DNA from 3 places in the Cobetia sp. 1AS1 genome. Region 1 is predicted to be linked to each of the others. Evidence: predicted binding sites of a transcription regulator. Region 1 holds the regulator's gene; each other region holds the start of a gene.
What was found. The regulator PhoB, encoded in region 1, activates phosphate uptake and scavenging genes when phosphate is short. The targets are predictions, from matches to a motif close to TGTCATANNNNTGTCANA.
Positions count from the first base shown of each region.

Region 2: QD280_RS01915 (glycosyltransferase family 1 protein) is a predicted target of PhoB. The motif match lies at 1,709-1,726, and genes of this name have one in related genera.
Region 3: QD280_RS14140 (PhoX family phosphatase) is a predicted target of PhoB. The motif match lies at 2,193-2,210, and genes of this name have one in related genera.

Region 1 is NZ_JARWKU010000003.1:250,755-254,031, forward strand. It holds gene phoR (phosphate regulon sensor histidine kinase PhoR) at 156-1,478, opposite strand; gene phoB (phosphate regulon transcriptional regulator PhoB) at 1,486-2,175, opposite strand; gene ubiA (4-hydroxybenzoate octaprenyltransferase) at 2,399-3,277, opposite strand, start outside.
Region 2 is NZ_JARWKU010000001.1:438,376-441,652, forward strand. It holds gene QD280_RS01910 (phosphatase PAP2 family protein) at 1-514, opposite strand, end outside; gene QD280_RS01915 (glycosyltransferase family 1 protein) at 486-1,643, opposite strand; gene QD280_RS01920 (LysM peptidoglycan-binding domain-containing protein) at 1,880-2,833, opposite strand; gene QD280_RS01925 (acyltransferase) at 2,823-3,277, opposite strand, start outside.
Region 3 is NZ_JARWKU010000009.1:93,692-96,968, reverse strand. It holds gene QD280_RS14140 (PhoX family phosphatase) at 1-2,102, opposite strand, end outside; gene QD280_RS14135 (3-deoxy-7-phosphoheptulonate synthase) at 2,358-3,277, opposite strand, start outside.

The DNA.
Region 1 (3,277 bases):
AGCTGACTCGTCGCTAGGTTGGCACGTCGCTGAAATAGCCGCAGCGTCGTCTGATTGACCAAACGAAACGCCCCGCAGTCGCCTCCTGTCGAGGTGGCTGCGGGGCGTTCTGCGTTGGGCTGGCGTCCGGGTCAGATCATCACTGATTCAGCCCATCACTGGGCTAGCGCACTGCTGGCCTGGGGAGCGCTCGCCTGACAGGCGCGCTCGTCGGGGAAGTGACAGCGGAAGCGCGCACCCTCGCCGGGGTGGCTGTCGATCTCCAGATGGCCCTGATGGCGAATCAGCACATGCTTGACGATGGCAAGCCCGAGGCCGGTGCCTCCCGTGGCGGTGCTGCGGCCCTTGTCGATGCGGTAGAAGCGCTCGGTCAGGCGCGGCAGGTGCACCGGGTCGATGCCATCCCCATCATCTTCCACCTCGACCAGCAGGCCCTGGTCATCCGCCTTCCAGCGCAGGGTGATATGGCAGTCTTCGGGGGTGTAGCGCACCGCATTGAAGACCAGATTCGAGATCGCGCTGCGCAGTTCCTGCTCCTCACCGCGCAGTGACAGGCTGGCATCGGCCTCGATGGAGAAGGTGTGGCGCCCCTGGGACAGGCCTTCGGCGTCATCGCGGATATGGCCGAGCAGGGCACTCATGTCGATGCAGCGACCGTTGTCGGACAGTTCGTCGGTTTCCAGGCGTGACAGGGTCAGCAGGTCTTCGACCAGGTGCTGCATGCGGTCGGTCTGGCTCTGCATCTGGCCCAGTCCACGCTGCCAGCGCGGTGGCAGGTCATCGGCGTAATCGGAGTAGGTCTCGAGATAGCCGGCCAGTACCGTCAGCGGCGTGCGCAGCTCATGGGAGACATTGGCCACGAAGTCGCGGCGCATCTCTTCCAGGCGATAGAGGCGGGTGACGTCACGCAGCATGACCAGACGCTCGTTGTCACCGAACAGGGTGATGGAGATCTGCAGCGTCAGGTTGTCAGACAGCGGCGACTGGAGTGTCAGCGGCTCGCGGTAGGCCAGCCGATTGAAGTAGTCGATGAAGACGGGGTCACGCAGATAGTTGGTGATGTGCTGGCCGCGGTCGTGGCTGGCCTTGAGACCGACCAGCTGCTCGGCAGCGCTGTTCCACCATTCCATGTCACCGTGGTTGTCCAGCATCACCAGGCCGTCGCGCATGGCCTCGGAGGATTCCTGGATACGGTTGAGGATGCTGCGCAGTCGCTCCTGAGCCTGACGCTGGCCCTTCTGGTAGCGGTAGAGACGATCGAGCAGGTCTCCCCAGACGCCATCGCCGGGCGGCGGCTCTTCATGGGGATTGGTGATCAGCCAGGTGTAGAGGCTCTTCAAGTGCTTGAGATGGACGAACAGATACAGCGAAAGACCCAGCGCCAGGCCCCAGCCCAGATGGCCCAGCAGGCCACCGATCAGGCCGAAGCCACCGGCAAGGTAGCCGAGGCGCCATAGCTCGTTGGTCCAATAGCGCATGAATCCCTCAGGCCTGAGCGCTGAAGCGGTAACCGGTGCCGCGGACGGTCTGGATCAGATGCTGATGGCCTGTGCCCAGCGCCTTGCGCAGGCGACGGATGTGCACGTCCACGGTGCGCTCCTCGACATAGACGTTGCCGCCCCATACCTGGTCGAGCAGCTGGCTGCGCGTGTAGGCACGCTCCTGATGCGTCATGAAGAACTGCAGCAGGCGATATTCGGTCGGGCCGACATCCAGCGAGTTGCCGTGGGCGGTGACGCGGTGGCTGGCCGGGTCGAGCATCAGGCCTTCGACTTCCACCGCCTCCTCGACCCCCTTGGGAGTGGTGCGACGCAGCACGGCCTTGAGACGGGCGACCAGCTCGCGCGGCGAGAAGGGCTTGGTGATGTAGTCGTCGGCACCGGCTTCCAGGCCTTGAATCTTGTTGTCTTCCTCGCCCTTGGCGGTCAACAGGATGATCGGCAGCTCCGAGGTGGTCTCGTCACGCTTGAGACGCCGCGCGAGCTCCAGGCCACTGGTGCCCGGCATCATCCAGTCCAGCAACAGCAGATCGGGCTTTTCATCGACGACGATGGCGTGGGCGTCCTGGGCATTGTCTGCCTCCAGCACGCGGTAATCCGCCATTTCGAGGGCAACGGCGATCATCTCGCGAATCGAGGATTCATCGTCGACAATCAGTACGGTCTTGGAGCTCATCGCTAGATCCCATGCAGCAGTCGGCGCACGCGCCAGAATGACAAGTCGATGACGATTACAACCCGCTTATATGACAACGAGATGACAACTGCCAGCATGGCAGCTTGCACGCAAGCCTGCCAGCCGCCTTGGAGGCGCGGCAGGCAGGCATGAACCGTGGGCTGGGGAGCAATAGAGGGCAGGGGTTGCTTTAAATTAAATAATACTAATGTTTATGCAGGAGTCAGCTCATCGGCCAGGTCGCCAGGGCGATACCGGCGAAGATCAGCAGACCCGTCCAATGATTGTTGAGGAAGGCCTGGAAGCAGGGCGCACGCTCACGCTCCCGGATCAGACGTTGCTGCCAGACGAAGGTGACGGCGGCGGCAGCCAGCCCCAGCCAGTAGAAGATGCCCAGCGCCAGCTGCAGGCCGATGCCGATCAACACCGCCAGCATGCCCAGCTGCAACAGGCCGATCATCAGCTTGTCGGCACGCCCGAACAGCACGGCGGTGGACTTGATGCCCACCTTGAGGTCGTCGTTGCGATCGACCATCGCGTAGGCGGTGTCGTAGGCCACCGTCCACATCAGGTTGGCCGCGAACAGCCACCAGCCGTAGGTCGGTACCTCCTCCAGCGTCGCGGCGAAGGCCATTGGAATCGCCCAGCCGAAGGCGGCGCCCAGCACTACCTGAGGCAGATGATGGAAGCGCTTCATGAACGGATAGCTGGCCGCCAGCAGCACGGCGACGATCGACAGCAGCACCGTGGTCAGGTTGGTGAAGCACACCAGCACGAAGGCGGCCGCGACCAGCCCCCCGAACAGCGTCAGCGCCTCGCGTTCCGAAATGCGACCCGAGGTCAGCGGCCGATCACGCGTGCGCTCGACATGCTTGTCCCAATGGCGGTCGGCGTAGTCGTTGATGACGCAGCCGGCGGCGCGCATAAGATAGACCCCGGCGATGAAGATCAGCAGGGTCGTGCGCTCGGGAATGCCATCTGCCGCCAGCCACAGTGCCCATAGGGTCGGCCACATCAGCAGCCAGGTGCCGATGGGGCGGTCCAGCCGTGTCAGGGCGAGGTAGTCGGCCAGTCTGGAAGGACGCGAAGCGGCGGAAGTGGA
Region 2 (3,277 bases), on a different contig from region 1:
CTTCGGCAAGGCCCAGCCCCAGCAGCGCGCCGGCCAGCACATCACTGACGTAATGCAGACCGAGGATCACCCGGGAAAGCGCGATCAGAAGCGCCAGTGGCGTGACGAGGATGGCAAGCTCCGGCAGCTGCTGAGCGGTCAGGCTGGCGAAGAGGGCGGCATGCAGGGTGTGACCGCTGGGAAAGCTGTAGCGGTCCAGCGGCGGCATGGTGCAGTTGATGGTGTTGAAGGTGATGAACGGGCGCTCCCGACACAGCCGCGTCTTGAGCGCGCGGTAGAGCAGTGCCCCGGCACCGGCTGCCAGGCCGAATTCCAGAAACAGCCAGCCGCCCATGGCATGGTGCAGCGGCAGGCTCAGCGTCAGCAGCGCCCATACCGGCCAGTCGCCCAGGCGCGAGACGATACGAAACAGGGTGAGTATCGGCCGGAACAGCGCCAGGCGTGCGACCTGGCGGCACAGGCGCCACTCAAGAAGGTCCAGTCGCTCAAAGACGGGAAGGCTGCGATCGTGCATCGGGCTTCTCCTCGGCGTGGCGCAGGCAGGTCAGAAAGCCCTCGGCGATGCGGCTCCAGCCCAATGGTTCGACGCGCACGCGGGCGGCACGTCCCAGTCTGGCGATGCGGGCCGGCCGCTGGCAGGCCTCCACCGCCTGTTCGATGAAGCGCTCCGGCTGGCTGCAGGGCGCCAGCAGGCCCTGGTGATCATCGCGGATCACCTCGGCGGCCGCCGCGTAATCGAAGGCGATCACGGCCAGTCCGCTGGCCATGGCTTCCAGCACCACATTGCCGAAGGTCTCCGACAGTGACGGGAAGACGAACAGGTCGGCACTGGCGTAATGGGCGGCCAGCGCCTCACCGGTCTGGAAGCCGGCGAAGATCGCCTCGGGCAGGCGCTGTTCCAGGCGCTCGCGCAGCGGGCCGTCTCCGACCAGCACCAGGGCGAGGTCCGGTTGCACGGCCAGCATGGCCTCATAGGTGCGGATCAGCAGCTCGATGTTCTTCTCGGCGGCCAGGCGCCCGACGTGCAGCGCGACGGGTTGCTGTGAGCTGACGCCCCATGACTTGCGCAATGCTTCGCTGCGATGACTGGGCGAGAAGCGCTCGCAATCCAGGCCGCGTCCCACCACCTGCACATGCTCGAAGCCTTGCTGCATCAGGCTGTCAGCCTGGGTGCGGGTCGGTACCAGCGTCATGTTGGCGGCATTGTGGAAGCGGCGCAGGCCGCGCCGCACCAGCGGACGTAGCGCCTTGAGCCGGTAGTGGGTGCTGTATTGATCGAAATTGGTATGAAAGCCCGCGACCACCGGCAGGCCCAGACGGCGTGCGACCATCAGCGCGCTGATGCCCAGCGGGCCTTCGGTGGCGATATAGACGACGGAGGGGCGATGCTCGCGCCACATGCGCATCAGGCGCTGCGGCGCCGGCACGCCGACCTGCACGGTGTCATATCCGGGCAGGCGGAAGCCGCGTACCTGAAGTTCCTGCTGGACACGCGGCTCCAGGCTGCCATCTCGGGTGGCGGGACGAATGAGTTGGAGCTCACAGCCGCGTGCGATGAGTTGATCGCACAGATGACTCAAGGTATGAGCCACGCCATTGATCTCCGGATGCCAGGTTTCACTGACGAAGGCAATGCGCTCCATGACGTCTCCCTAGATGACTATTGTGGTCATTATCGAGAGAGGGAGTGACGGCGGCATAACAAGCAGGTGACGAAGCGATGACACACCCTCAACCCCTCACAACTCAGAGGTATGAGGGTTGTCTCATGAATCGTCAAGCAAGGACGACAGTCACCGGCGTGGCACCGGCGCTGTCGTCATCTGGCGGGGATTGGAGGTGGCGCCATGTCGGGCTGGCGCCGTGAAGCAACGCTGGTTCAGCGCTTCTCGAGAATCTCGCGCGGGTCGATCGGCTTGCCGCCGTGGCGCACGTCGAACAGCAATTCATGCTGACCGTTGTTGCCGCGTGCGACGCGACAAAGCGGCGTGCCCGGAGTGACCTGCTGACCCACCTTGACCAGAATCTCGCCGCACTGGGCCAGCACGCTCTGCAGGTTGCCGGAGTGGTGCAGGATGACCACGTTGCCCAGTTGGCGCATGGAGTCGGCGAAGCGCACTTCGCCCCGCGCCGGTGCACTGGCGATGCCGCTGGCGGCGGTACGAATCTGCATGGGCGCCAGCTGGCCATTGCCGTTGGTGCCGAATTCACGCGTCACGCTGCCGGCGGCAGGCCAGCGCCATGACTGGCCCGGCTTCTGCAGCGGGCCGGGGTCCGGGCGGGCGACCAGGCTGCCACCGCTGGCGCGCGCGGCCGGGGCGCTGCGGCTCGGGCCACCGTTGAGCGGCACCGAGATCAGCATGCCGACATCGAGATCATTGGGGTCCTTGCCGGGGTTGGCAGCCTGAATGCGCTGCGGGCTGGCACCGAAATAGCGTCCGACCTTGGAGTAGGTGTCGCCGGGGCGAAGCTGATAGCGATACGGTCCGCCGGAGGGCGCTCGCTCACGCGCGGTGGGCACCAGGATGCGCTGACCGACCTTGAGGTCACGAATCTTGACGCCCGGATTGAAGCGCGTGAGGCGCAGCAGGGGAATGTCGGCATCGCGTGCGATCTGCCCCAGGGTATCGCCCTTCTGGATGGTGACCCACTGGCCGGCCGGCGAGCCGGAGTAGCTGCCGGTCGCGCAGCCGCTCAGCCACAGGCCGAGGCAGATCAGCGCCAGCCAGCGCAGCGCGAGGCCGGCCCGCTGCAGAAATGGACGGTTCACGTCAGGTTCGGCCTGCGCTCGTGCCGAGAAGTCCGCGGCATTCAGGCCGTATTCAGTGTTCATCAATGTCATTCCCTGCACGTGACAGTCGGGCATCCTTGTCCTTCCAGACCTGATTGAGCCATTGCTGGAAGCGCTCGCGATAGGCGGCGTCCGCATGATAGTTGCCGTCCAGCATCCAGGGCTCCAACGGCCGCTGAGTGATGACGAGCGTGATGTCGCCCCCGTGACCGCAAAGGAACTGCCAGAAACTGGCATCGGCATGCCGGTAGTCGAGGGTGGCATCCAGAATACCGGAAAGTCGATCGCCAAGCGTGTTGATCACCTGGGCACTGCCGCCGGCACGCGGCTTGAGCAGGTGCTGGAAAGGGCTTTGCTGCTGGCTGTGCTTGGCGGGCGTGAAGCGAGTGCCTTCCACGAAGTTGAAGATCGCCATCGGCGCCTGGCGCGAGCGCTCGCACATGCGTCGCGTCGCTTCGCGATCACGCTCGGCGAGCCGCGGATTGC
Region 3 (3,277 bases), on a different contig from region 1:
ACGGTCGCGGCGCGGGGACGCACGCTGCCATCGGTCTCGGCGGTAGCGTCATCGCTCTGCGGCCAGTTGGCCGGGTGCTGGATGTTGATGAACATCGCGGTCTTGTCCGGGGTGGTGAAGATCCCGGTGACTTCACAACCGTTCGGGCCCACCGCGAAGCGCTTGAGCTGCGCCTGGTTGTCGGCACCGATTACGGCCGCGTCTCCCTCGGCCTGCTCGAGACCTGCCGGCACGACCGCCAGCAGCTGGTCATTGGTGACCTCGGTGATGCCTTCGTAGCCGTTGTCCGTCTGGATCCACAGGATGCTGTCCTGACCTTCGCGGCCGTCGAAGTAGAGGCCATCGGGACTGGCGAACTCGTTCATCTCGGTCAGGCCGGACAGGTTGTCGGCATCGCTGGCCGCTGCGCCGAACACGAAGATCTCCCAATCGAAGGCCTTGTGATCGCCCGCTTCACGCCAGCGGATGATCTGACCCGCTTCGTTGTTGCCCCGCGGATTGGCCGCGTTGGTCGGTGCCGTCGCGTAGCCGACACCCGGCTCCTCGATGGCGGTGCCATCGTTGGTGAAGGCTGGCGCGGTGCCGTCTTCGGTGCGCTTGGAGTTGTTGGTCAGCGTCATGTAGACCTCACCGGATGCCGGGTCCACCGCGCCCCACTCCGGGCGGTCCATCGGAGTCGCGCCCATCAGGTCTGCCGCATCCGTGGTGTGGATGATGATGCCGGCCAGGTCATCGGCTGCCAGCCCCAGTGCCTCGGCCAGGGTGCGGCCATCCCTGGTCACGGCGTCCGGGGTCAGCTTGAGCCACGTGCCGGTGCCATCGGCGGAGAACTGGGCGACATACAGCGTGCCCTTGTCCAGGTACTTGTCGCCGATCGCCAGGCGGTCCTTGAAGTCACCGGTGCCACGGGCATCAGCGGCGTCCCACCTGGCGTCTGACACGAACTTGTAGATGTACTCGTTGCGCGAATCGTGACCGGAGTAGAAGACCACCGGCTCACCCTCGACCAGCTTGCCCGGCCAGCAACCTTCGTGACGGAAGCGGCCCAGCGCGGTGCGCTTGATGGCCTGCTCGCCGGTGTAGGGGTCGATCTCGACGATATAGCCGAAAGTGCGCGGTTCGTTGCGGTAATCCTTGTCGGCGCTGTCTGCCGTCGGCGTGTTGTCGAAACGCGCGAACTCGCCATCGACTTCACTGGCATCCCCGGCGGCGGTTTCCCAGCCATAGCGGCCACGCTCGGTCTCGATGCCGATGCGGTTGTCATCGAGCTGACGATCGCCGCGCTTGACGAAGTAACCCGGCCAGTTCTCTTCGCAGGTCAGGTAGGTGCCCCACGGGGTGTAGCCGTTGGCGCAGTTGTTGTTGGTACCACGGGTGCGCATGCCATCCGGCGAGAAGGCCGTCTTGACGTAATCGCTGCCCGCCACCGGGCCGCTCAGCTTCATTTCGCTGGCGCTGGTGTAGCGGCGGTTGTAGCGCGAATCGCCCACCACTTCCCACTTGCCGTTGCTGGCCTTCTTGACCTCGACGATGGTCACGCCATGGGCATTGATCTCGGTGCGCACTTCATCGGCCGGACGCTTGCCGGAATCCGCATTGGTCGCGCCGCCCTTGGGTGCCCACAGAGCATCCTGATCGATGTATTCGTTGTTCATGACCAGCAGGAAGTTGCTGGAGGCCGTGTCGTCGCTCAAGGCGAAATTGTGCATGCCATCGTGATGCATGCCGACGGTGTTGAGCTGGATCTCCGGCGTCATCGCCAGGTCCTTGCTCCACTTGGGTGCCTTGGCATTGAGCGGCGTGCCCCACGGCGCCAGCACCTGTGCGGTATACCCCTTGGGAACCACGACTGCATCCGTGCGTGAACCCTTGATCGATTCGAAGGCCAGTGCCAGAGCCGTCTTCTCGCCCGCAGCATTGCTGGCGGCGTTGGCCGTGGTGCTCAGCCCCGCAAGACCGAAACCACCCAGCATGCTGGCAGCCGCCATGCCCAGGCCACCCTGCAGGACACGACGACGCGAGATGTGTCGTTCGATGACGGATGAGAACGTCTCGTTGCTGCTGGGATTAAGCAGGCGATGGTCTTCGATTTCCTTGCTCATGTCGCTTCCCCGTAGTCAGGTTTCGGGTTGTTCTGTTCAGGCATGCCCCTTGAGGGCAAGCCGAAGGCAACAAGAGTGATACGCGAGCCCGATGACAATTCCGTGACGAACGGGCAACAAATGCAAGAGACGACAGCGCCCAACGGCCTTTCGACCGTTGGGCGCTGGGGACTTCAGGACAAGCCGACAAATTCAGCAAACATCAGGCAAGCGCGACGTCATCCTCCCATCGAGGCGCGAGTCTGGCGTTTGATCTCAGGCCTCGCGCAAGCGCTCGGCGGCCAGGCTCAGCAGGTGCTCGGTGGTTTCCCAGCCAAGGCATGCATCGGTGACGGACACGCCATGACGCAGCTGGGAAAGCTTCTCCGCTGCCGGCAAGGCCTGCTTGCCTTCATTGAGGTGACTCTCGAGCATCACGCCGATCAAGGCATCATCCCCCGCCAGGCGCTGAGAGAGCACATCCAGCATCACTTCGCTCTGGCGGCGGTGGTCCTTGCGGGAATTGGCGTGGCTGCAATCGACCATCAGACGCGGCGTCAGGCCAGCGCCTTCCAGCTCACGCCGGCAGGCGGCCACCGAGGCGGCGTCATAGTTGGGCTGGCCATGGCCGCCGCGCAGCACCACATGGGTATGCGGGTTGCCCGCGGTCTCGATCAGCGCCGGACGTCCGCTGTCATCCATGCCGAAATGGCGATGCCCATGCGCCGCCGCCCCGATGGCCTGCACGGCGACCTCGACGCCTCCGTCAGTGCCGTTCTTGAAGCCCACCGCACAGCCGAGGCCGGAGGCCATCTCGCGATGGATCTGCGACTCGGTGGTACGGGCGCCGATGGCCGCCCAGCCGAGCAGGTCTTCCAGATAGGCGGCGGTCAGCGGCTGCAGCAGCTCCGTCGCCACCGGCAGGCCCAGCAGGTTGATCTCGCGCATCAGCTCGCGTGCCTGACGCAGGCCGGTGGCCATGTCATCGCTGCCATCCAGATGCGGATCATAGGCCAGCCCCTTCCAGCCCACCGTGGTGCGCGGCTTCTCGACATAGACACGCATCACCAGCTTGAGGCGATCACGCACCTGCGGCTCGATCACCGCCAGGCGCTGGGCGTACTCGCGCGCGGCCTTGAGATCATGGATGGAGCACGGCCCGACCACCACCAGCAGACGATCATCGTCGCCGGCGA